3 regions of the Arthrobacter sp. CAN_A2 genome follow, and region 1 is predicted to be linked to each of the others. Evidence: predicted binding sites of a transcription regulator. Region 1 holds the regulator's gene; each other region holds the start of a gene.
What was found. Region 1 encodes LexA, which represses DNA repair genes until DNA is damaged. Its sites were predicted from a motif close to TCGAACANNTGTTCGA; they were not measured.
Positions count from the first base shown of each region.

Region 2: a site for LexA is predicted at 4,509-4,524, ahead of IWX63_RS16845 (HNH endonuclease signature motif containing protein). Genes of this name have one in related genera too.
Region 3: a site for LexA is predicted at 3,797-3,812, ahead of IWX63_RS12290 (HNH endonuclease signature motif containing protein). Genes of this name have one in related genera too.

Region 1 is NZ_JADOUS010000002.1:39,079-46,496, forward strand. It holds gene priA (bifunctional 1-(5-phosphoribosyl)-5-((5-phosphoribosylamino)methylideneamino)imidazole-4-carboxamide isomerase/phosphoribosylanthranilate isomerase PriA) at 1-298, opposite strand, end outside; gene IWX63_RS02410 (hypothetical protein) at 366-524, opposite strand; gene hisH (imidazole glycerol phosphate synthase subunit HisH) at 540-1,178, opposite strand; gene hisB (imidazoleglycerol-phosphate dehydratase HisB) at 1,175-1,792, opposite strand; gene IWX63_RS02425 (DUF2461 family protein) at 2,053-2,727, opposite strand; gene IWX63_RS02430 (histidinol-phosphate transaminase) at 2,812-3,906, opposite strand; gene IWX63_RS16690 (LysM peptidoglycan-binding domain-containing protein) at 3,983-4,522, opposite strand; gene lexA (transcriptional repressor LexA) at 4,903-5,619, shown strand; gene IWX63_RS02445 (ATP-dependent DNA helicase) at 5,654-7,418, opposite strand, start outside.
Region 2 is NZ_JADOUS010000013.1:8,764-16,181, reverse strand. It holds gene IWX63_RS14885 (class I SAM-dependent methyltransferase) at 47-847, shown strand; gene IWX63_RS14880 (DUF2516 family protein) at 856-1,185, opposite strand; gene IWX63_RS14875 (trans-sulfuration enzyme family protein) at 1,380-2,618, opposite strand; gene IWX63_RS16845 (HNH endonuclease signature motif containing protein) at 2,729-4,495, opposite strand; gene tmk (dTMP kinase) at 4,644-5,291, shown strand; gene IWX63_RS14860 (DNA polymerase III subunit delta') at 5,288-6,481, shown strand; gene IWX63_RS14855 (alpha/beta hydrolase) at 6,478-7,418, shown strand, end outside.
Region 3 is NZ_JADOUS010000008.1:155,628-163,045, forward strand. It holds gene IWX63_RS12280 (LLM class flavin-dependent oxidoreductase) at 1-992, shown strand, start outside; gene IWX63_RS12285 (SDR family oxidoreductase) at 1,218-1,871, shown strand; gene IWX63_RS12290 (HNH endonuclease signature motif containing protein) at 2,120-3,784, opposite strand; gene IWX63_RS12295 (heme-degrading domain-containing protein) at 4,132-4,677, opposite strand; gene IWX63_RS12300 (matrixin family metalloprotease) at 4,813-5,577, opposite strand; gene IWX63_RS12305 (hypothetical protein) at 6,233-6,538, opposite strand; gene IWX63_RS12310 (SDR family NAD(P)-dependent oxidoreductase) at 6,621-7,346, opposite strand; gene IWX63_RS12315 (SDR family NAD(P)-dependent oxidoreductase) at 7,343-7,418, opposite strand, start outside.

The DNA.
Region 1 (7,418 bases):
GGGCAGCCTCCAGCGACGCGTCGTCCCGGATGCCCCCAGAGAGTTCCACCTTGATGTCGAGGTCCCTGACGACCCGCTCGAGCAGGTCCTTGTTGGACCCGCGGCCGAAGGCCGCGTCGAGGTCCACGAGGTGCACCCACTCGGCACCGGCGTCCTGCCAGGCGCGGGCCGCATCCACCGGATCCCCGTAACTGGTCTCGCTGCCCGCCTCGCCCTGCACCAGGCGAACGGCCTGGCCGTCGGCGATGTCGACGGCGGGGAGGAGCTCGAGGGTGGGCGATTCGGAGAAGGGGCTCATGGTCTGCTGACTGCTTTCGTACGGGCGGCGGTGCCGCGGGTGTGGGAGTGAGAAGGGTCGGGGCGGGCTAGTCGCCCGGCAGCGTGAACAGGTAGGAGGCCAGGAGCGCCAGGCCGGCGAGGGCGAGGAAAACGATCCACACCCAGCGCGGGAACTCCTGGCCGCGCAGGGAGAAGGCTCCGCCGATGAGGAGTCCGGCAACCCCCATGAGCACGAGGCTCAGCATCGGTTCACCATCGGATCAGCGCAGCCCGTCGATCCAGTTGCGCAGGAGCTGGGCCCCGGCGTCACCGGACTTCTCGGGGTGGAACTGGGTGGCGCTGAGCGGGCCGTTCTCGACGGCGGCGATGAACCGGCCGCCGTGGTCGGACCAGGTGACCTGCGGCGGCTTCATGGCGGGCTGGGTGACGTCGAAGGACCAGTCCTGCACGCCGTAGGAGTGCACGAAGTAGAACCGCTCGTCGCCGAGGCCGTCGAACAGGACGGTGTCCTCCGGCGGTTCCACCGTGTTCCAGCCCATGTGGGGTACGACGTCGGCCTTGAGCCGTTCGACGGTGCCGGGCCACTCACCCATACCGGGCGTGCGCACGCCGTGCTCCACGCCCTCGTCGAACAGCACCTGCAGGCCCACGCAGATCCCCAGGACGGGGCGGCCGCCCGCGACCCTGCGCCCGATCATCCGCAGGGCGTCGACGTCCTTCAGCCCCTTCATGACGGCGGCGAAAGCACCGACGCCCGGGACGAGCAGCCCATCGGCGTTCAGGACGTCCTCGGGCTTGGCACTGAGGACCACGTCGGCGCCCACGTGTTCGAGGGCGCGCACCACGGAGCGGACGTTGCCCGATCCGTAGTCGAGGACGGTGACGGTGCGCGCGGTCACAGCGCTCCCTTCGTGGACGGGATTCCCTCGACCCGCGGATCCGGTTCGACCGCCGCGCGGAGTGCACGGGCGAGGGCCTTGAACTGGGCCTCGACGATGTGGTGGGGGTCGCGGCCGCCGAGGACGGTGACGTGCAGGCAGATCTGGGCGTGCAGGGCGAGCGCCTCGAACACGTGGCGCGTCAGCGAACCCGTGAAGTGGCCGCCGATGAGGTGGTACTCCTGACCGGCCGGCTCCCCGCCGTGGACGAGGAACGGACGTCCCGAGATGTCGACGACGGCGTTGGCGAGTGCCTCGTCCAGCGGGACGGTGGCCTCGCCGAAGCGTCGGATCCCGGCCTTCGTGCCGAGAGCGAGACGCAGGGCCTCGCCGATCGCGATGGCCGTGTCCTCGACCGTGTGGTGGACGTCGATGTGCGTGTCCCCGGAGGACCTGATGGTCATGTCGATGAGCGAGTGCTTCGACAGGGCGGTGAGCATGTGGTCGTAGAACGGCACCGTGGTGTCGATCGACGACGCCCCGGTGCCGTCCAGGTCGAGCTCCACGAGGACATTGGACTCGCTCGTGACGCGCTCGATACGGGCCGTACGGCCGCGGGCGGCATCAACTGTCATAACAACTTCCTTTTGTGCGCGTCATTCAGGCGCGGATCGACGTGGGACCGTGACGGGCGGCGCGAGCCACCCGGTGGTCCTGCCCTTCAATTCTAGGTGTACTCGCTCGACAGGTTCGCGTCACCGGCCCGCGCGGGGGTCCGGGTCGACGGTCGGCACGTCCATCCCACGCCACCCGGCCGATCGCCCTGCCCGACGCCGCCGGGACGGCACGGCCCGCCACGCCTCCCGGACCTGCCGACCGGTCACCGTGCTCCGCTTCAGTGGCGCGGGCCGAACCGCTGCTCAGCGGTGAGGGCGGATGCTCCCACGTAGCGGGTCAGCCAATCGTGCAGGGCGGCGGGTTCGCGCAGGAGCTCGTCGATGCCCGACGATGCGGAGGCGACATCCACCCAGGCAGGCCGGCGCACGCGATGATTGACCTCGATGCCCTTCCACCGCAGCAGATCCGCCCTCGGATGATTCGCCGGGTAGCCCCGGGGGACGCGCTTCAGCGGTTGCGCCCGTCCGGGGCGGATCATCATTCCCCGCGCGGTGACGGTACTGATCGCGGCGACCAGGGCCGCGCCCGAGGCCTCGTCGGCCACCGCGGCACGGAACCCGGCGAGCTGATCCGCTGCGGGCAGCGGCAGGCCGGTTGCGACCAGCAAGCCGAGGCTGCTCACGCGGATGAAGGCACCCACCCCGTCGGGGCGCTCGGCGACCGCGCCGATGAAGGTCTTGTACGGCGGGCTGTCCGCCCGGAACCTGACGTCGTTGTGGGGGCGGTAGATCCGCCAATCCGAGAACGACGTCAGGGCGGCACACACCGCGGAGAAGACCGGCCGGATGCCTTCGTCGTACAGCCTGCGCTGGCGAGCCCAGAACTCACGCGTGTTGTCCGCCTCCAGCCGCGCGAAGAACGACTGCGCCTCATCGAAGATCGGACGATCCATGCGACACATGATGGGCGAAGCGTCCGGGCGGCGCAAGGCCGCCGGGAACGGTCCGGCAGGGCCCGGACCAGGCGGCGCCGACCGTCAGATCAGCGTCGCCAGCGCCGTCAGGAACGCCGTCGTCTCCTCCTCCGTGCCTGCGGTGACCCGGAGCGACCCCGGGATCCCGACATCACGGACGAGGACACCTGCTTCCAGGAGGCCCTGCCAGACACGGTGCGGGTCGTCGAGGCCCGAGAAGAAGACGAAATTCGAGTCCGAGGGGGCGGGCGAGAGCCCCAGGGTCTCGAGCTCTCGCACGATGCGGTCCCGCTGCACCTTGATCGCCTCGACGTTCGCCAGGAGCGTGTCCGCATGGGTGAGGGCGGCATTCGCGGCCGCCTGGGTGATGGCGGAGAGGTGGTACGGCAGCCGGACCAGCCGCAGGGCATCGGCGATCTCCGGCGCCGCCGCGAGGTAGCCGATCCGGGCACCGGCAAGGGCGAAGGCCTTGCTCATGGTCCGTGACACGAGCAACCGCGGGCGTCCCGACAGAAGGGTGAGGGCGCTCGCCGTACCTTCCTGCGCGAACTCGCCGTAGGCCTCGTCCACGATGATGATGGCGCGCGCGTCCTCACCGGCCTCGTAGGCCGCCTCGACGACGTCGAGGCCGAGCGCCGTGCCGGTCGGATTGTTCGGCGAGCACAGGAACACGATGTTCGCCCCGGATGTGCGGACGGCCCGGGCGGTGTCCTCGGGTGTCATGGTGTAGGCGGCGCCGCGGGCGGCGGTGACGTAGCGCGTGCCGGTCCCGCTCGCGAGCAAGGGGTACATCGAATACGTGGGCGGGAAGCCGATCGCGGTGCGTCCGGGCCCACCGAAGGCCTGGAGGACCTGCTGGAGGACCTCGTTGGAGCCGTTGGCGGCCCACAGCTGATCGGGCGTCAGGCCGTGCCCGAGATAGTCGGCGAGGTTCTTCCTCAGCTGGGTGAACTCGCGGTCGGGGTAGCGGTTGAGCCCCCGGGTCGCCTCCGCGACGGCCTCCACGATCGCGGCGTGCACGTCGGCCGGCACGCCGTGGGTGTTCTCGTTGACGTTGAGCAGGATGGGGACGTCCAGCTGCGGAGCGCCGTACGGGTGCAGCCCCACGAGGTCGTCGCGCAGAGGAAGGGCGGCTAGGGCTTCAACGGAGGAGGGCACCACTCCAGTTTAAGGGATGCCGTCTTCCGCGGGCGAATGGGCTGCGTCCGAGACTCGACCCCGACGCGGGTGGCGCTCACCCCTCGGCGGGGACCGCGATGCTCTGCCCGGCCTGCACCACGGAGCTCGGCAGGTCGTTGAGCTCGACGATCTCCGCGACGACGTCCCGGGGATCGCGCTCCGGCGCGTAGAGCACGGCGAGATCCCACAGGGTCTCCCCGGTGGCGACACTCACCTCGACCGTGGCGGTGGACGTCGGCGCCGACTCCCCCGCCTGGGCCTGGGAGGTCAGGAACGCTGCCAGGAGGATCAGGGCCGCGACGGCCAGGGCGATCGGCAGGCCGACCAGCAGCAGGCGCCCGCGCCGCGTGAGCGTCAGGGGGCGTTCCGTACTCCGCTGCGTGGAGGTACGGGGCTGCATGGAGGTACCGGGCTGCATGGAGGTACCGGTCGTGTCCGAGGGACGGGCCGAGTGAGGGCTGGAGGGCGCCGCGAAGGCCGAAGGTGTCAGGGGGCCGGTGGACGGCGACGCTCCGGGCGCGGAGATCAGCCTGAGATGGCTTTCGGGGCGAGCGGGCGTCCACAGCGAGCTGCCATGCAGTACGGGTGTAACCATTGCCGTTCCTCTTTCCTTCGAATGCCCTGACCGGGCGAAGCGCTCGGTTCGAACACACGTTCTAATAAGCCTCTGCCTATTTCTAGCATCTACGATCGACCCGTGTCGAGACTCGCTCGAACATATGTTTGAAAAGTGCCCTCGTCTGTCCTAGCGTGGGGAGATCAGGACATCGTCGACGGATGCTGCTCTCCGAGGGCCGTTCCGTGGCCGATGCATCTCACACAACCAGCCGCCTCTGACAAAACGACTTCCGGTCCACGGGAGCGGACCGGCGGTGACGACGGGATCAGCGATCCCAGGCGAAAGGCGCAACAGTGGCGGAATCACCAGCGGCAGCCCGGCAGGAATCGAACACTGCCGACGTCCCGGCAGACGCCGTGCCCATCTCTGCGGGCCGGGGCAGGCCGCGCGGCCGCTCCGTGTCCAAGGGGCTGACCGCCCGGCAGCTGACGATCCTCGAGACGATCCAGCGGTCGATCGCCGACAAGGGGTACCCGCCGTCCATGCGGGAGATCGGCGACACCGTGGGCCTCGCGAGCCTGTCCAGCGTGACCCACCAGCTGGCGCAGCTCGAGAGGCTCGGGTACGTGCGCAGGGACCCGAAGCGCCCCCGCGCCATGGAGGTCCTGCTCCCCCTGACCCTGGCTCCGGACACGTCGGGCGCGCACGCCGATTCGTCTCCGGACCGGAAGCCTGCCGTCGAGCACCGGATCGCCGTCGACACCGCCCTGGTGCCGCTCGTAGGGCGCATCGCCGCGGGTGGTCCGATCCTCGCGGACCAGGTGGTCGAGGATGTCATGCCCCTCCCCCGCCAGCTCGTCGGCCACGGGGATCTCTTCATGCTCAGGGTCTCGGGAGACTCCATGGTGGACGCCGCGATCTGCGACGGCGACTGGGTGGTGGTCCGCAGGCAGCAGAGCGCACAGAACGGCGACATCGTCGCGGCGCTGCTCGACGAGGAGGCCACCGTCAAGACCTTCCGGCAGCGGGACGGGCACACGTGGCTCCTGCCGCAGAACACCCGCTACGAGCCCATCCTGGGCGACCATGCCAGCATCATGGGCAAGGTCGTCTCGGTGCTGCGCGCGCTGTAGCTTCCGCGCGGGAGGCCGCGCCGCCCGGGACTTATCAGCGCCCCGAGAGCCGCTCCAGGATCCCCGTGACGGTGGCGCGGTCCGTCGTCGCCCAGAAGGGCGGGAGGGCGGCCCGGAGGAATCCCCCGTACCGGGCGGTGGCGAGCCGACTGTCCAGGACGGCGACCACGCCCCGGTCCCCCGTGGCCCTGATCAGGCGGCCGGCGCCCTGTGCGAGCCGGACGGCCGCATGGGTGGCGGACACGCTCATGAATCCGTTGCCACCGTTCCGGGCCACCGCCCTGGTGCGGGCGGTCATCAAGGGATCGTCGGGCCGGGGGAACGGGATGCGATCGATCACGACCAGCCGGCACGAGGACCCCGGCACGTCCACGCCCTGCCACAGTGACATGGTGCCGAACAGGCAGGTGTCCGGTTCCTCCGCGAACTGCGTCACCAGCGCATTCAGTGAGGACTCCCCCTGGCACAGGATCTCGAAATCGACCTTCGGGCGCAGAGCCTCCGCCGCCTCCTCGGCAGCGCGCTTCGACGAGAACAGTCCCAGCGCGCCCCCACGGGACGCCCTGAGCAGTCCGAGGAGCTCCTCGAGCTGCGCCTCGGAGGTGCCGCGTTCGGGTTTCGGGAGGTCCTTCGCCACGTAGAGCACGCCCTGCCGCGGGTAGTCGAAGGGGCTCCCGACGTCGACGCCGGTCCAGGCGGGTGCACCGGGACCGCTGAGGCCCAGTGATCCCGCGACGGGGCCGAACTCGGAGCCGATGGCGAGGGTCGCGGAGGTGAGGATCACGGTGTGGTCCTCGAACAACCCCTCCCGCAGCCGCCCGGCGACGGACAGCGGTGCGACGTTCAGCGTCGCGGGCGCGCTCTCGTCGGGCTGCGCGTAGCCGGATCCCGGCGTGAAGGTGCTGGGGCGCGACGCCCAGACCACCTCGTTGACGTCGGAGGCGGCGAGGATCCTCTCGGCGAGCTCGAAGACCAGGGTGGCGCGGGACCGCGCGACCTGCCGGCCGCCGTCGACGTCGGCTTCGGACTTGCCATCCGTCTTCGTGTCCGACAGCGCAGCCCGGGAGGCGTCACGGACCTGGGCGAGGGCCTGCTCGAGATCCTCCGGGAGGCCGCCCGGCAGCAGGCCAGAGGGGACGAGCTCGGCTGCCGCCTCGAACGCGTCGGCGGCCGTGTCGAGGGATCCGGTGCCGATCGAGGCGTGGCGGCGGAGCGCCGCGGCGGCCGCGCTCACCATCGAGGCGGAGAGCTGGCCGGAGACGGCTCCGGTCACGCGGTCGTGGAGCTCGTGCGCCTCGTCGATGACGACGACGTCGTACTCCGGCAGGACCGCGAGACCCTCGAAGGCGCTGATCGCGAGCATCGCGTGGTTGGTGATGATGATGTCGGCGTCCGCCGCTGCGGCGCGCGCCTTCTCACTGAAGCACTCCTGGGCCATCGGGCAGCGGGCAGCGCCGAGGCACTCCATGCTGGAGACGGACACCTGGCGCCACGCGCGGTCGCTCACGCCCGGGACGAGGTCGTCGCGGTCGCCGGTCCCGGTCTCCTCGGCCCATTCACGCAGCCGCACGACGTCCCTGCCGAGCGCCGAGGACGGGCCGTCGACGGCCGGGGCCGGATGCGGTGCGGCGTCCTCACCGAGACTGAAGAGGGTTCCGGGCGCGTCCTCCTCCGGGAACCCGCCGCCGGTCTTGTGGAGGCAGACGTAGTTCGACCGGCCCTTGAGCAGGGCGACGTCGACGGGGCGCGTGAGCGCGGGCCTCACGGCGTCAAGAAGGCGCGGCAGGTCCCGGCCCACG
Region 2 (7,418 bases), on a different contig from region 1:
GGCTGCCCGGCGCAGCGGCCCTCCTGCTGTGCCCTAGTGTTGATGGGTGCCTCCGCGTCCCCGTCACCCCAAGCCCCTGGGGACCATCACCCGCGGCACCACCAACCCCAACCGCCTGCGCCGTGTCGATCGGTGGCTCGCCGGCTCCCATGGTTCCCGTCTGCGCCGCGCCGCTGATCCGCTCGTGGTCGACCTCGGCTACGGTGCGGCGCCCGTCACCGCCGTCGAGCTGTTCACCCGTCTACGGTCGGTGCGCCACGACGTCGAAGTGGTCGGGATCGAGATCGACCCTGCGCGCGTGGCGGGCGCAGAACCTCTGGCGCGCCCCGGTCTGAGCTTCCGGCAGGGCGGTTTCGAGCTGCCGCTCGCCGGTCGGCGGCCCGTCATCGTGCGCGCGTTCAATGTGCTGAGGCAGTACGGCGAGGACGAGTACGGGGCCTACTGGGACGAGGTGCGTTCGCGCCTGGCGCCGGATGGCCTGCTGATCGACGGGACGTGCGACGAGATCGGGCGCCGCTCGACCTGGGCGGCCGTGGGGCCGGCGGGGCCGGAGTCGCTGAGCATCTCCCTGCGGTTCGGTGCGTTCGCGCTCCCGTCCGACGTCGCCGAGAGGCTGCCGAAGGCGCTGATCCACCGGAACGTGGAGGGCGAGCGGGTGCATGGATACCTGCAGGCGCTGGACCGGGCGTGGCTCGACGCCGCGGCCCTCGCGTCCTTCGGCAACCAGCAGCGGTGGGTGGCGACGTGCGCGGCCATGAGGGCGGCCGGCTGGCCGGTGCACGACGGGCCGTCGCGTTGGCGCCTGGGCGAGCTCACCGTGGCCTGGGATGCAGTCGCCCCCGGCTAGGGCTGGTGCTACCAGGGGCCGTAGGGGCCCTGGTTTCCACCGCGTCCCGAAGTCTGGCTGACCGCCGGCTTGACGTCGGCGAGGTACACACAGGCTGCGATGATGGCGACCAGCTGGAAGAGGTTGAAGCCACCCCGGCTGCTGAGCGCCGACAGCAGGCCGACGACGACGGCACCGCCCGTGAGGGCAAGCCAGAACCCCTTGGTCCGCTTGAAGGCGGCTTCGAAGGCCGTGCCCGGACGCCGCACGCAGTCGGCGAGGGCCCACACCTCGATACCGAGGGCCACGATGCCGAGGGCGAGGTACAAGTAGTACTGGATTGCGTAAACGAGAGCCACAGGATCAGCTTAGCGGGCTCGCCTCGGACGCGGTGCGGATGACGGCGCAGTCGGGGCGTCCGGCTCGTCAGGCCGTCGGCCCGGAACCCGTCGTCGTTCCCATCGTGTCCACCGTTGCGCCCGTTATCGGACTGGAACCTCTATCCCGCCCACCGAAAGGCTGGCATCGCCCGTCGTATCCGCCGTTGCGCCCGTTATCGGGCTGGAACCTCCGTCGTGTCCGTCGTGCCCGTCGTCGTGTTGGTGGGGTACCTGCCCGATGCGTGCCGCAGGGCCTTGTCGAGGTCTGCCCACAGATCCTCGGGGTTCTCGATACCGACGGACAGGCGGACGAGTGCTTCGGGGACGGTTTTCGGCTCGGCGGGCTGGCGGCGGCGCCGTTCGATGAGCGATTCCACGCCGCCCAGCGAGGTCGCCGGAAGCCAGAGGCGCACGGAGGCGACGAGCGCGTCCGCCGTCTCGACGTCGTCGAGCTCGATGCTGACGATCCCGCCGAAACCGTCGAACTGACTGGCGGCACGCGCGTGCCCTGGATCGGAGGGAAGACCGGGGTACCGTACGCGGCGGACACCGGGGTGGTCGACGAGGCGGTGCGCGAGGGAGGCCGCCGTGGCCTGGCTGCGCTCCATGCGGAGTGCGAGCGTGCGCAGTCCGCGCAGCGCGAGCCAGACTTCGAAGGGTCCTGCGATAGCGCCGTGGAGGGTGCGGTGCGCCAGCAGTCGCTCGCGCAGCGCCGGGTCGGTGGTGACCAGTGCGCCGAGGACGACGTCGGAATGCCCAGCCAGCCACTTCGTGACGGAGTGCAGCACGACGTCGACCCCGGAGGCGAGGGGCCGGTGCACGATGGGCGTGTTGAAGGTGTTGTCGGCGACGACGATCGCGCCGGTCGCATGGGCCGCCTCGGTCAGGACGGCCAGCTCGGCGACCTCGAGCATCGGGTTGGTGGGACTCTCGAGCCACAGCATCACCTGGCCGGCGTCGAACCGTGCGGCGAGCGCGGAGAGCTCCTCGATGACGCCTGCGGTGTCCGCCACGTCGACGGTGCGCAGCTCGAACCGCCCCTGTGCTGCGAGATCGGCGGCGAGGCTGAGCGACCCGGCATAGGCATGCCGCGGCATCACCACCGCTCCCCCGGTCGGGACGAGGGACAGCGCGGCTGCTGCTGCGCCGAGGCCCGACCCGAAGACGAGGGCCGGCAGGCCTGCTCCCTCGAGTGCGCCGAGCGCTTCCTCGAATGGATCCCAGGTCGGGTTGGAGCCACGGGCATAGACGCGGTCGCCCTGTACCGGGGCGCGTGTCTCGTGGTAGGTCGTGGAGAGCACGATCGGCGCGTTGACCGGGGCGTCGTGTTCGCGGGGAGGTCGGCCCGCCGCGACGGTGAGGGTGTCCGGGGCAAGCCCGGCGTGCAACAGGTCCTCGCGAGATGTCGTCATGGGGCCAGCGTAAGTCGGGACGGCGCGCGCCTGGAAAAGAGGGAGGTCATATTGGTCCGCGCCGTGTGGTCCCCCCGCCCGCCTCACCCGCCCGCCCGCCCGCTCGCTCGTCACGACGTCGCGCCAAGTGTGAGTTCCCGGTGCCTGTTCCGCCGTGGCGTGCGATCGGGGTCGAGGTAGGGCGGTGGCGTGAACCAGGGGATGCCGTGTTTCGTCTGGATGGTCCAGTTGCCCCGCTCGATGAGCCGGTGGTGGAACGAACACAGGAGGCACCCGTTGGAGACGTCCGTTGTCCCACCGACCGCCCACGGCGTGATGTGGTGCGCCTCCGACCAGACCGCAGGGACGGTGCACCCGGGGAAGGCGCACCCCCTGTCCCGGGCGACGAGTGCTCGCCGCTGCGCCACACCGAAGAGCCTTCGGGCACGACCGACGTCGAAGATTTCTCCATGTCCTCCCAGAACGATGGGGATGATGTCCGCATCACACGCGATCTTGCGCACGGTATGCGCAGTGACCGGACCCCCGAAGACGCTGTAGCCGCCCCCGGGATGCGGTCGTGAGACACCGGATGGGTCGATGAAGCCATCAGTCCCGGCATGGCGCTTCGACTGGTCATCCTGCCCGTCCTGCCATGGGTTCGCGTGCGCCCACCGACCCCCCTGCCGAGAGCGCCCGTCCTGCCCGTCATCCCTCGAATCGGCAGCCCGCCCGGACCACCCATGGGCTATTCTGCGGAGCACTCCACCGTCGTGCAGCTCCTCGACCAGAGCCCGATAGTCGATGGTGACCATCACCTGGGGCCGATGGCCGCCGGTGGCCGGCAGAGTATCCGTGGCCAGGGCAACCTGACAGGCACCGACCAAGCCGTCGAGGTGGCGTTGGGCCCGGGTCCTGCGCTCCCAGTCGGGCACGGAGTCATCCGGCGCCGTATCGCCCGGGGTCCCGCAACCCGGGACGGCGCCGCCCGGCCCGCTCGCACCCGGCACGCTTTCACGCCGGTCGCCGGCGCAGGCAGCGCCGCCCGGGTCATCTGGGCCGCCGGCCCTGGCCTCACCTCGCGGATCGAGTCCTCCTGGACCACCGCGCTCCCCCGCCGTTCGCGGGTTGGTGGCGATGTTCATGACGGTGAGGAGGTATTCGAACTGTTCGTCATCCGCCGCGACCTCGAGCCGGTGCAGCCCACGACGCCGACCCCGCAGGAACACGCCCTGCTGCGCCTTCAGCAGCCCCTCCGAGGGTTCGGCCCCGTCAGGATCGAGGGCTGCCTCCCAGCGTCGGATGACCACGTTCACCAGATCCGCATCGGATTCCGTGGCCTGCGCGGCCAGGCCCTCCTCCATCGCCTGGAGCTGCACGCCCGAGGCGACGGGCCGGACCCGTTCCACTGCATCGCTGATCCGGGTGGCGGTGTACGAACTGATCACGCCGGCCCTGAACGCGCCCCCGACGGCTTCGAGCATGGCAGGGCAGGTCTCACCCGTGACCGATTGCCGTGAAAGCACCCACTTCCCCAGGCGGATCCGCCGCTGCGCCTCCAGTCGCGTGATGCCCAGTCGGGCACGAAGATACTCGGCAGTGTCCCTGAACTCGTGACTGTCGCCGGGAACGGCCGGAGGACCACACCGGTCCAGCCCCCGGCGGGTTTCCCCGACCCTCGCGATCTCCTGCTGGTCAGCCGCGGCCGCACCGACGACCTGCAGGTACTCGACCAGCCGGGCAACGTGCTCGACAGCACCCAGCGCAGTAGCGAGACCGGCGGTGGAGGCCGGCCCGGCTCCCGTCCCGAACTGCTCGGCGATGGACACCAGGTGGGACCGCACAAGGCCCAGGGCCTGCACCGTCGTCGATTGCTCCTCTGCTACTGCTGTCGCCATGGGGAAAGCGTATTAGTACACGCGTTCGAATTATGAGGAACGGGCTGGTATGTGGACAACTTCCGTCCACCCTCTACGGGACGGGGTGCGCAGCACGCAACGCCGATCCCGTGGCCTCAATGTCACGGGCAATCGGTAGGCTGGGCGCGTGACCTCTCCCCTCCCGCACGGGCTTCCCGGGCTCTTCATCGCGCTCGAAGGCGGCGACGGCGCGGGCAAGTCCACGCAGGCCGCACTGCTCTGCACGGCTCTCGAAGCCGGCGGGCACACCGTGGTCCGCACGCGTGAGCCGGGAGGCACCCCCATCGGCGAGAAGCTGCGCTCGCTCGTCCTCGAGCACGGACACGGCGAGATCGATGCGCGGACCGAAGCCCTCATGTTCGCCGCCTCGCGGGCGGCCCACGTGCATCAGGTGATCGTGCCGGCGCTGCAACGCGGCGACGTCGTCGTGTGCGACCGATTCATCGACTCGTCGGTCGCCTACCAGGGTGCAGGACGCGGTCTGGGCACACAGGCCGTCCTGGACGTGAACCTCTGGGCCACCGACGGGCTCCGCCCCGACCTCACCGTGCTGCTCGACGTCGAGCCCGCGGAAGGCCGAACCCGCCGCACCACCGGTGCGGCTGCCGAGGACCGGCTCGAGTCGGAACCCGACACCTTCCACGCCAGTATCCGTGCGGCCTTCCTGGATCTCGCCCGCGCGGAACCCGACCGGTACCTCGTCCTGGCCGCGTCGGGCACGCCGGAGGATCTTCACCGCTCCATCCTCGGCGCCCTCCCCCGGGTCTCGGCATGAGCGCCGTGGCGCACGGCCTTCCCGCCTCCGGCGTGTGGGCCGACCTCCGCGGACAGGAACAGGTGGTCGAGCAGTTGCGCCGTGCCGCACAGTCCGGCACACCGACGCACGCCTGGCTCTTCACCGGTCCGCCCGGCTCCGGCAGGTCCAACGCCGCCCGCGCCTTCGCTGCTGCCCTGCTCTGCGAGCGGGAGGCCCTGAGCGAGAGGGGATGCGGCACGTGCAAGGCCTGCCGGACCGTCCTCTCCGGGGCGCACGCCGATCTCACCAACGTCACCACCGAGAAGGTGACGATCAGCATCGACGAGGCACGCGAACTCGTCCGCAAGGCACAGGACAAGCCGTCGACCGGACGCTGGCGCATCATCATCGTCGAGGACGCCGACCGCATGCAGGAGCGCAGTACCAACGTGCTGCTCAAGGCCATCGAGGAGCCGCCGCCGAGGACTATCTGGTTGCTGTGCGCCCCGAGCCCCGGCGACGTGCTGGTCACCATCCGCTCCCGGTGCCGGTCCGTCGGACTCCGGCTGCCCCCGGTGCAGGACGTCGCCGACCTGCTCGTGGCCCGCGACGGGATCGATGCCGCGACGGCCGAGGCCGCCGCCCGCGCCGCCCAGAGCCACATCGGCATCGCGAAGAGGCTCGCCACCGACGACGGCGCCCGCGAGCGCCGCAACCAGATCGTCCGGCTCCCACTGACGCTGCGCTCGGTGGCCGGTGCGATGCGGGCCGCGGCGGACCTGGTGAAGCTCGCCGAAGCGGAGGCGCAGAGCTCCTTCGAGCAGCGCGACGCCGAGGAGAGGACAGCGCTGCTCGCCACCCTCGGGGCTCCGGAGACGGGCGTCCTGCCGCCGTCGATGCGCGCACAGATCAAGCGACTCGAGGACGACCAGACGCGGCGGGCCAAGCGCTCGAAGAACGACTACTTCGACCGCGCGCTGACGGACCTCATCTCCTTCTACCGGGATGTGCTGATGCTCCAGGTCGCCAGCGGGCAGATGCTCGTCAATGAGCCGTTGAGGCCCGAACTGGAGGAGTTCGCCCGCCGGGAGAGCCCGGAGGACACCCTTCTCCGGCTCGAGTCCATCAATGAGGTCCGTACCCGGCTCGTGAGCACCAACGTGTCCCCGCTGCTCGCGATCGAAGCGATGACGGTGAGCCTCCTGTCCCGGAAGGACTTCGACCGATGACCAGCGGACCGCTCCACCCCCTCGCCACCGGCCGCCGGAATCCCCTCGGCCGTGCCGTCGCGCTCCTCACCGCGTCCACCGCCGTCGTGCTGGGGCTTTCCGGATGCATGCTGCTCGCGCCCGACAACCGGCCCGATCCGCCCGCGGGCGAGCTGGAGACGGCCGACCCGGCGGCGATCGGCGATGTGGACCCGGACCTCCGGACCTTCTACACGCAGGACGTGCGCTGGGAGGACTGTGAGGAATCGTTCTCCTGCGCGACGATCGAGGTGCCGCTGGACTACACCGACCCCGGTCGGGACACCATCGAGATCGCGGCGATCCGAGCCGACGCCTCCGGTGAGGCCCAGGGGACGATCCTCGTCAACCCGGGCGGACCGGGCGGCTCGGGCTTCAATATCGTGAAGGACTCCCTCGACTACGTCACGAGCGAGCGGCTGCGGGAGGACTTCGACGTCGTCGGCTTCGACCCCCGGGGGGTCAACCGGTCCAGTGCGGTGGAGTGCTACACGGACGCCGAGCAGGACGAGGCGCGGCAGGAGAGCTACCCGGCGGAGGCCTCCCCCGACGAACTCCTCGACCTCATGACGGTGGACGCCGAGGAGTTCGCGGACGTGTGCGCCGAGCGCACCGGCGAACTGCTGGGTTTCGTGGATACCGAGTCGGCAGCGCGCGACATGGACATCCTGCGGGCCCTGGTCAGCGACCAGAAGCTCAACTTCCTGGGCTTCTCCTACGGGACGCAACTCGGAGCGACCTACGCGGAGCTGTTCCCCGAGCGGGCCGGACGCCTGGTCCTCGACGGCGCGATCGATCCGTCGCTGAGCAACGAGAACATCACCCTCGGCCAGGCCGACGGCTTCGAGAAGGCACTGCGCGCCTACGTCGCCGACTGCCAGCAGGGCGCCGAGTGCCCCTACGCCGGGACGGTCGACGA
Region 3 (7,418 bases), on a different contig from region 1:
TCGGCTGGAACGTGGTCACCGGCTACCTGCCCTCCGCTGCACGCAACATGGGTCATGAGGATCAGCTCGAGCACGACGCGCGTTACGACCACGCGGATGAGTACCTCGAGGTCCTCTACAAGCTGCTCGAAGGGTCGTGGGATGACGACGCAGTGGTCCGCGATCGCGAGACCGGTGTCTTCACCGATCCGGGCAAGGTCCATGACATCAACCACGACGGCAAGTACTTCAAGGTCCCGGGAATCCACCTCAGTGAGCCCTCGCCCCAGCGGACACCGGTCATCTTCCAGGCCGGAGCGTCCTCCCGTGGCATCGCCTTCGCGGCCGGCAACGCCGAGGCGGTGTTCGTCGCTGCGCCCACGAAGGAGAAGCTGAAGGACGTCGTCAGGAAGATCCGGGATGCGGTCGAGGCCGAAGGCCGTGATCGCTACTCGGTGCGGATCTACACGCTGCTCACCGTCATCACGGACGAGACGGAGGAGAAGGCCCAGGCCAAGCACGCGGATTACCAGCAGTACGTCAGCTACGAGGGGGCCCTCGTGCTCGTCTCAGGATGGCTCGGCGTGGATCTCTCCGTCTACGATCCGGACGAGCCGCTGGGCAACGTGAAGTCCAACGCCATCCAGTCCGCCGTCGCGAACTTCCAGAAGGTGAACGACGACGGCTCGCCGTGGACTGTGCGCGACATCGCCGAATCGGCGGGGATCGGGGGGCTGGGGCCGCGCATCGTCGGCTCAGGTGTGCAGGTCGCCGATGAACTTCAGGCATGGGTCCAGGAGACCGATGTCGACGGCTTCAACCTCGCCTATGCGATCACGCCCGGGACCTTCGAGGACATCATCGAGTTCGTCGTGCCGGAACTGCAGAAGCGTGGTGCCTATCCGACGGAGTACACGGAAGGAACACTGCGCCAGAAGCTCTTCGGGAAGGGCGATCGTCTGCCGGACGAGCACCGCGGCGCGCAGTATCGGCTTCAGCCCGTCCGACCCTGACGTGTCGGCGGATCGGCTGGTGACGTTGGGCCGGGTTGGCGCTTGGACCCGTCCGGTTCCAACGCATCAGCCGGAAACGAGCGGCGCTGCCACTTGGTGATGGCACCTGGGAATAGGTCTGCGCTGGCGGCGGAACGATCACGGGAAGGTGGCCAGCCCGACCATGGAGGACTAGCGTCGAAGACAAGGTATCCGACGACCAGTCACTCGACAGAAGGAGTTCCCATGTCACGCGTAGCCATCATCGGTGGGCACGGAAAAGTAGCACTGCACCTCACGAAGATCCTCACCAGCCAGGGCCACCAGGTCAGTTCGATCTTCCGCAACCAGGACCACGCCGGCGACGTCGAGCAGGCAGGTGCAACCCCCGTGGTGGCCGATGTCTCCGAACTGTCGGTGGCGCAGATGGCTGATGTCTTCCGTGGCCACGACGCAGTCGTCTGGTCTGCCGGTGCAGGTGGTGCGAGCCCCGAAGCCACGTATGCCGTGGATCGGGATGCTGCGATCCGTTCGATGGATGCTGCCCGGGAGGCGTCCGTAGGCCGCTATGTCATGGTGTCCTACCTCGGTGCACGGAAGGATCATGGCGTTCCGGAGGACAACGGCTTCTTCCACTATGGGGAGGCGAAGGCTGCGGCTGATGAGCACCTGCGCAACTCGACACTCGCGTGGACCATCCTCCAGCCGGGATCGCTCACCACGGACCCCGGAACCGGGAAGATCGAGGTGTCCGCGAAGCCGCAGCAGGATTCGGTGGCCCGCGACGATGTCGCCCTCGTGGCGGCCGTCGTGCTCGGCAACCTCGGCACGGTGGACAAGACCATCCAGTTCAACAGCGGTGAGACGCCGGTCGCTGAGGCCATCGAGGCCGCACTGTAGTCCGGTCTCAGCGGGGTGAAGGCGGCGCCCAGTTGAGGGCGTCGCCTTCTGTGTGGGCCGGGCGACGATGGCGCTTGGTGTGTGGTGGGTGCGGTCCTGCTTCACGAGTGTTCGCGCCAGATGGTCCGGTCCAGCGGACGATCCGGACGCATACAACGATTCGTACGCATACGACGCTTCAACGCTTCAAACGCTTCAAACGCTTCAAACGCTTCGGACCCTTCGGACCCTTCAGACCAAACGCTCCATCATCCGGTGCTGTGCTCCAGAAAGCGGGAGTTGCGCTTCGAGACGTCCGGGCTCGGCCCCGAGGCGTCGTCGATCAGTGCTTCATCGACGGATTGGCCTGCTTGCCAGTATCTGTTCCGCCGGGCGCTTCCCGGAGGACCAAGCGTCCCGGGCCCGGTGAACCATGGAATGCCATTCCGGGATGACACCGACCATGTCCCCTGATGAATGACGTGGTGATGGCGCGAACACAGCAGGACGCCGTTGTCGGCGCTCGTCGTGCCGCCGGATGACCAGGGCTTCAGGTGGTGTGCTTCGCACCAACTGGCAGGAATTGAGCAGTCGGGAAAGGCGCAGCCCTTGTCCCTCGCAACGAGCGCTCGCCGGAGGTGCGGCGGAAAGAGCCGTTGTGCCCGGCCGACATCGAGTACCTGACTCTTACCTCCGAGAACAAGCGGGAGGATGTCAGCATCGCATGCCAGCTTCCTGATGCTCCCTGCATCCATCTGCCCGGAAAAGACGGCATACCCCGGCCTGTGTGTGGCGCCGATGAGGTCCTTGTAGTCGATGGTCACCATGACCTGCGGGCGATGGCCGCCTGCCGACGGCAGCGCTGCTGTGCTCAACGTGACCTTGCAGGCGGTGACCAGCCCGTCGAGGAGGGTCTGGGCCCTCGTTGCCGCCGGCGGATCATCGGAAGGGATTCTGCCCTCGTCCAGGCCAAGGCCGGCGGCCAGGATTCTCGTGTCATCAGCGTCCAGGGTGCCCGGGGCGCCCCGGACGTCCGAGGCACCTGACGCGTCCGTAGCCCCCGGTGCAAGGTCAGGTGTAGGGCCACCGGTCCTACCCGCTGCGCCGCGCGGGTTCGCCGTCGAATTCATGACCGTCGCGAGCAGTTCGAACTGCTCATCCGTGGCACCGATCTCGAGGAAGTGCAGTCCATGGCGCCGGCCTCGGAAGAAGACGCCCTGTCGTGCGCGCAGTACCTTCTCTTTTGGCTCCTGCCCATCCTGGTCCAGGACGCCCTCCCATCGACGTGCGAGCACCCGGAGGATGTCTTCGTCGGCCTCCATCGCCTGTCGTGTCAGGTGGTGCTCCATCGACTCGAGCTGCTGGGGTGTCGCGAACGAGTCCACCCGCTGCACCGCCTGAGCGACGACGGTCGCTGCTCGCCCACTGATACTGCCGGAGGTCACTGCTGCGCCCAGCGCAGTGAGTCTGGCGGGAACAGGTGCGCCGGTCGGCGAGGTACGGGGGAGTACCAGGTCTGCAAGAGTCAGCCGTCGTTTCGCCTCGGCGCGGCTGATGCCCAGCGTGGCGCGGAGGAAGTCGGTGCAGTTCCTGGACCCGTTACCCGTCGATGTGGACGTGCTTTCGGAGGCAAGGCCGGACTGGGCGTTCCCGGCGATCGCCTGCTCTGCCCGCGCCAATAGGGAGCCGCCGGTGGGCTGCTCCCCATCGTCGTCAGCAAGATGATGCTCCTCGGCGATGCGGGCAGCCAGGACCTGTAGATGGTCGACGATCCTCGATACGTGTTCGATCTTCATGATGAGATCTGCGGCGTCCTGTCGGGATTGGATGCCGTAGCCCTGACCTACCTCGCGTGCGCAGTCGGCAAGCGCTGTGCATGCCGAGTCGAGGAGACTCGGACGTGCGGTGTAGCGCTCGATCGGTGCGGTAGCCATGCCTGAATTTTATCGAACGTACGTACTAATGGCGTTCGAGGAGAACGAATGTGGAGGGAGAGACGTCCTCAGTTGTCCACATAGTCGCCCGGTGTGGATCGCCTCGGTATTCCGATTGACGATCCGTTGTTGCCCCGGTGCCCGCCCGCCGACGGACCTCCGTGGTTCGCACCGACGCGTTGCCATCCCGCCGCGAGAGCACCGGCACGCCAGGCCGGTTCCCCAGCACCGACACCCCTCAATTCGCGGATCGGCCGGCGGTGCCACGAGATGGTGAGGATGCCGGTCGAGCAGGAGGCACCCCTACACGCCGGTAACGCGAGGACGCATCGCGTCGTCGTGGGCTCCTACAGGCCGTCGGCGGCGTGGAACGTGCGCAGCGCCTCGACGACCAGCCTGTGGTCCTCGAGCTGCGGAAGGCCGGAGACCGTCACGGTGGCGACCGGACCGACGTCCTTGATGTACAGCGGGAAGGAGCCACCGTGCGCCGCGTACGTCGTCGTATCGAACAGGGGATCGTCCTCCACCCGCCCGCCGTTGCGTCGGCCCCGAAGGCCGACGAGCAGGGAGGGGACGAGGTAGCGCTCGGCCGTGAGGCTTTTCGCGTCGAGCCAGAAGTCGTTGTCGGGCGTCGTCCCGTCGAGCGCGGCCCGGAACAGGATGTGGTCCGGCCGCCGGATGCAGACCGCGATCGGCAGGTTGCGCCCCGCACCCAGCTGGACGATCAGCTGCCCCAGGGCGACGGCGTCGTCGTTCGTGAAGCGGGTGAACTGGAGTTCGGCGACTTCCCTCTCGACCGAGGTGATCAGCGCCTCGAGCGCCTCCGCAGACTGTTCGCTGCCGCCGTCGGGATCGAACGGTCTGACGGCTGTCGGGAGGGCATCATTGCTCATCTAGTTAATTTACGTCGTCAAGGGGATGTAGAGGGGTTTTCCTCAGTTCTTTAGGATTTTTCTTCGGGGCGCGGTCCAGGCTTCAGGTGTGCCTCTCGTCGCCGTCGACCGCGCACCAGGCATAACCCGTCGACGTCAGAGTCCCGGCGCGCACGGCCCTGCGCCGAGGAGCGCGAGGCCGGCAAGGTCGCCCTCCCCGAACGAGATCCGCCCGACGTTCTGCTCGTACATCAGCTCGTCGGGGTCGTCCACATGGTCGAGTCCGACGACGTGCGCGAGCTCGTGCATGATCGTCGCCCTCAGATACGCGCGCCCGTCCGGATAGCTGAGGGATGCGGCGGCGTCGGGTGCATCGAGCTGCACCTGCCCGCCCACGTAGACCAGCGGCTGCCCGAGCGCCTGGGCGTAGTCGCTGCCGCCGAGTCCGGCGACGTCACCGGCGAGTCCCGGGATCTCCGCCTCGCTGGTCCACGTGATCAGCACCGGTACCCAGGCCTTCCCGTACAGCTCCGGCTGGTAGGGGTCGCGTTCCTCGGAGGGTGCCTCCGTCGTGGTGCCGTCGTCGATGAACTGGAGGCCCGTGGCGGCGGACACTGCCGCGACGGCCTCCTGGACCAGTCCCTCCGATCCTGCCGGTGCGTTGTCCGGCCGGACGACGTAGTGCACGGGGCGGCACGGGTCGTAGGCCACCCACTCCTGGTCCTCGACGGGCGAATCCATCAGGTTGAACGCGGTGGACGCCGGTGCGGGCGGCGGCGTCCCGAGCGGCACGCCACTTGCCTCGACTCCGGGCGGCGGCACGTCCGCGCCGGGCAGGTAGGGCGATGCGACCGGAAGGACGAAACGGTCGAACAGCGACGGCGTCGCATACAGGGCGGTGATCAGGACCAGGGCGGCCATCGTGCCGAGTCGCCTCCGGCGCCTGGTGGCCGGTGCCGTGCGCCTCCTGGTCGGTGCCTGCTCGAAGGAGGGGGCGACCCGCCAGTGCGGGGGAGCGGACGGCGCGCCGGATTCGTCGTCGAGTGTCCACCGCGGAATCCTGCCCGATGGCGACCCCTGAGCGGCCTTCATCCGTGCATCGCGACCCTCGTGGTACCACTCGCGATCCATTGACCCCATGCGCCCCGCACTTCCCCCAGCCGACTGATCCCCGCCCCATCCTGCTGTACTGCCGATGCCGGAGGGGGGGGAGTATCGCGAGTCCTTGGGGAAACCTGAGGGAAGGCTGCCGCTCGCGGATCGGTCGGCGCGTCAGCCGCGCCGTCGTTCCTTCCTTCCCCCGCCGGACGGCGTGGTGCTCGGAGTGTCCCGGACCGACCAGCGCGATGCGGGTAGAAACCACGAACGACGACGGCCGCCAGGCGCCCCGCAGCGCGAACGACGGCGGTCGTCACCCTGGTGAGCAGGAGCCCCGGAACGACGACGTGGACCACCTTGAGCCGGGCTGGAAACCCTGGAACGACGTCGGACCCGGGCGGCGGACAGGCGAAACACCGGAACGACGACGGCCCCGCCTGCCGCCCGGTTGGGCAGCAGGCGGGGCCGAGGATGGTGCCTAGGAGGATGCGGCGCCGCCCAGGACGTCGTTCGCTGCCTCCAGCCCCTCGCGCAGCACCCGGTCCGCGAGCGGCGACGCACCGGGCAGACCCTGCGCCAGCCGTTCCGCGATGCGCGAAGCCGCGCCCGCTCCGTGGTGGTCCAGCATCGCGAGCCAGAGTTCCCGTACGGTGTCACACGCGCTCGTCCGTCCCGTGCGCCCTGCGACGGTCCATCGTTCCCCGATTACCCGGACGACTGGCCCGCCCGGCATGCCGTCGGTGAGTACATTGACGATCTGGGCGACGAGCAGCAGGTCCCGCATTCGCCGGACCGGTCCCAGCACAGGATCGGCGACGACGGCGCGGCCGCAGGCGCCGCACATCAGAGGTCCGGGGTGCGAGCCGTCACGGCATCACGTCACCCGAGTTGGGGCCGAGGGTCTGGCCGACGAAGAGGTTCCCTCCGGGATCGCTCGCAAGGAGCAGGGCCGTCGGTGCAACCTCGGCCGGCAGGCCGAACCTCCGCAGCGGTAGTTCCTTGCGCTTGGCCACCTTCCAGTCCTCGGAGATGGCGTCGACGAGCGGCGTCTCGATCGGCCCCGGGGCGATGCAGTTGGCGAGTACGTTGTCCGCCGAGACCTCGAGCGCGAGCGCCTTGGTCATGCCGATCACGCCTGCCTTCGCCGCGCTGTAATGGCCCAGGCCCATGCCCCCCTTGATGCCGAGCTGCGACGAGATGTTGATGATCCGCCCCCACCGCTGGAGCCGCATGGGTTTGACGACCTCCCGGCAACAGAGGAACACGCCGGTGAGGTCTACCGAGATGGTCTCCGTCCACAGGGCGAGCGTCATGTCCTCGAGCGGGGACTCGGTGAGCAGTCCGGCACTGTTGACCAGCACGTCGACGGTGCCGATCCCGTCCCGGGCCTCCGCGAAGGCATCCCGCACGCTCTCCTCGCGTGCGACGTCGACCTCGATGATCCCCCGGCCGGGGACCCGGTCCATCACCACCACCCTGTCCCCCTGGGCGGCGAACGCCTCGGCGATCGCCGCCCCGATGCCGCTGCCACCTCCGGTCACGACCACGCCCCGTGGCCCCGCGCGGCGGGGACCGACGCCCGTCGCTGTCACGCGCGCATCTTGATGGTCAGGCCGCCGTCGACGACGAGCGACTGCCCGGTGACGTAGCGCGACGCGTCGGAG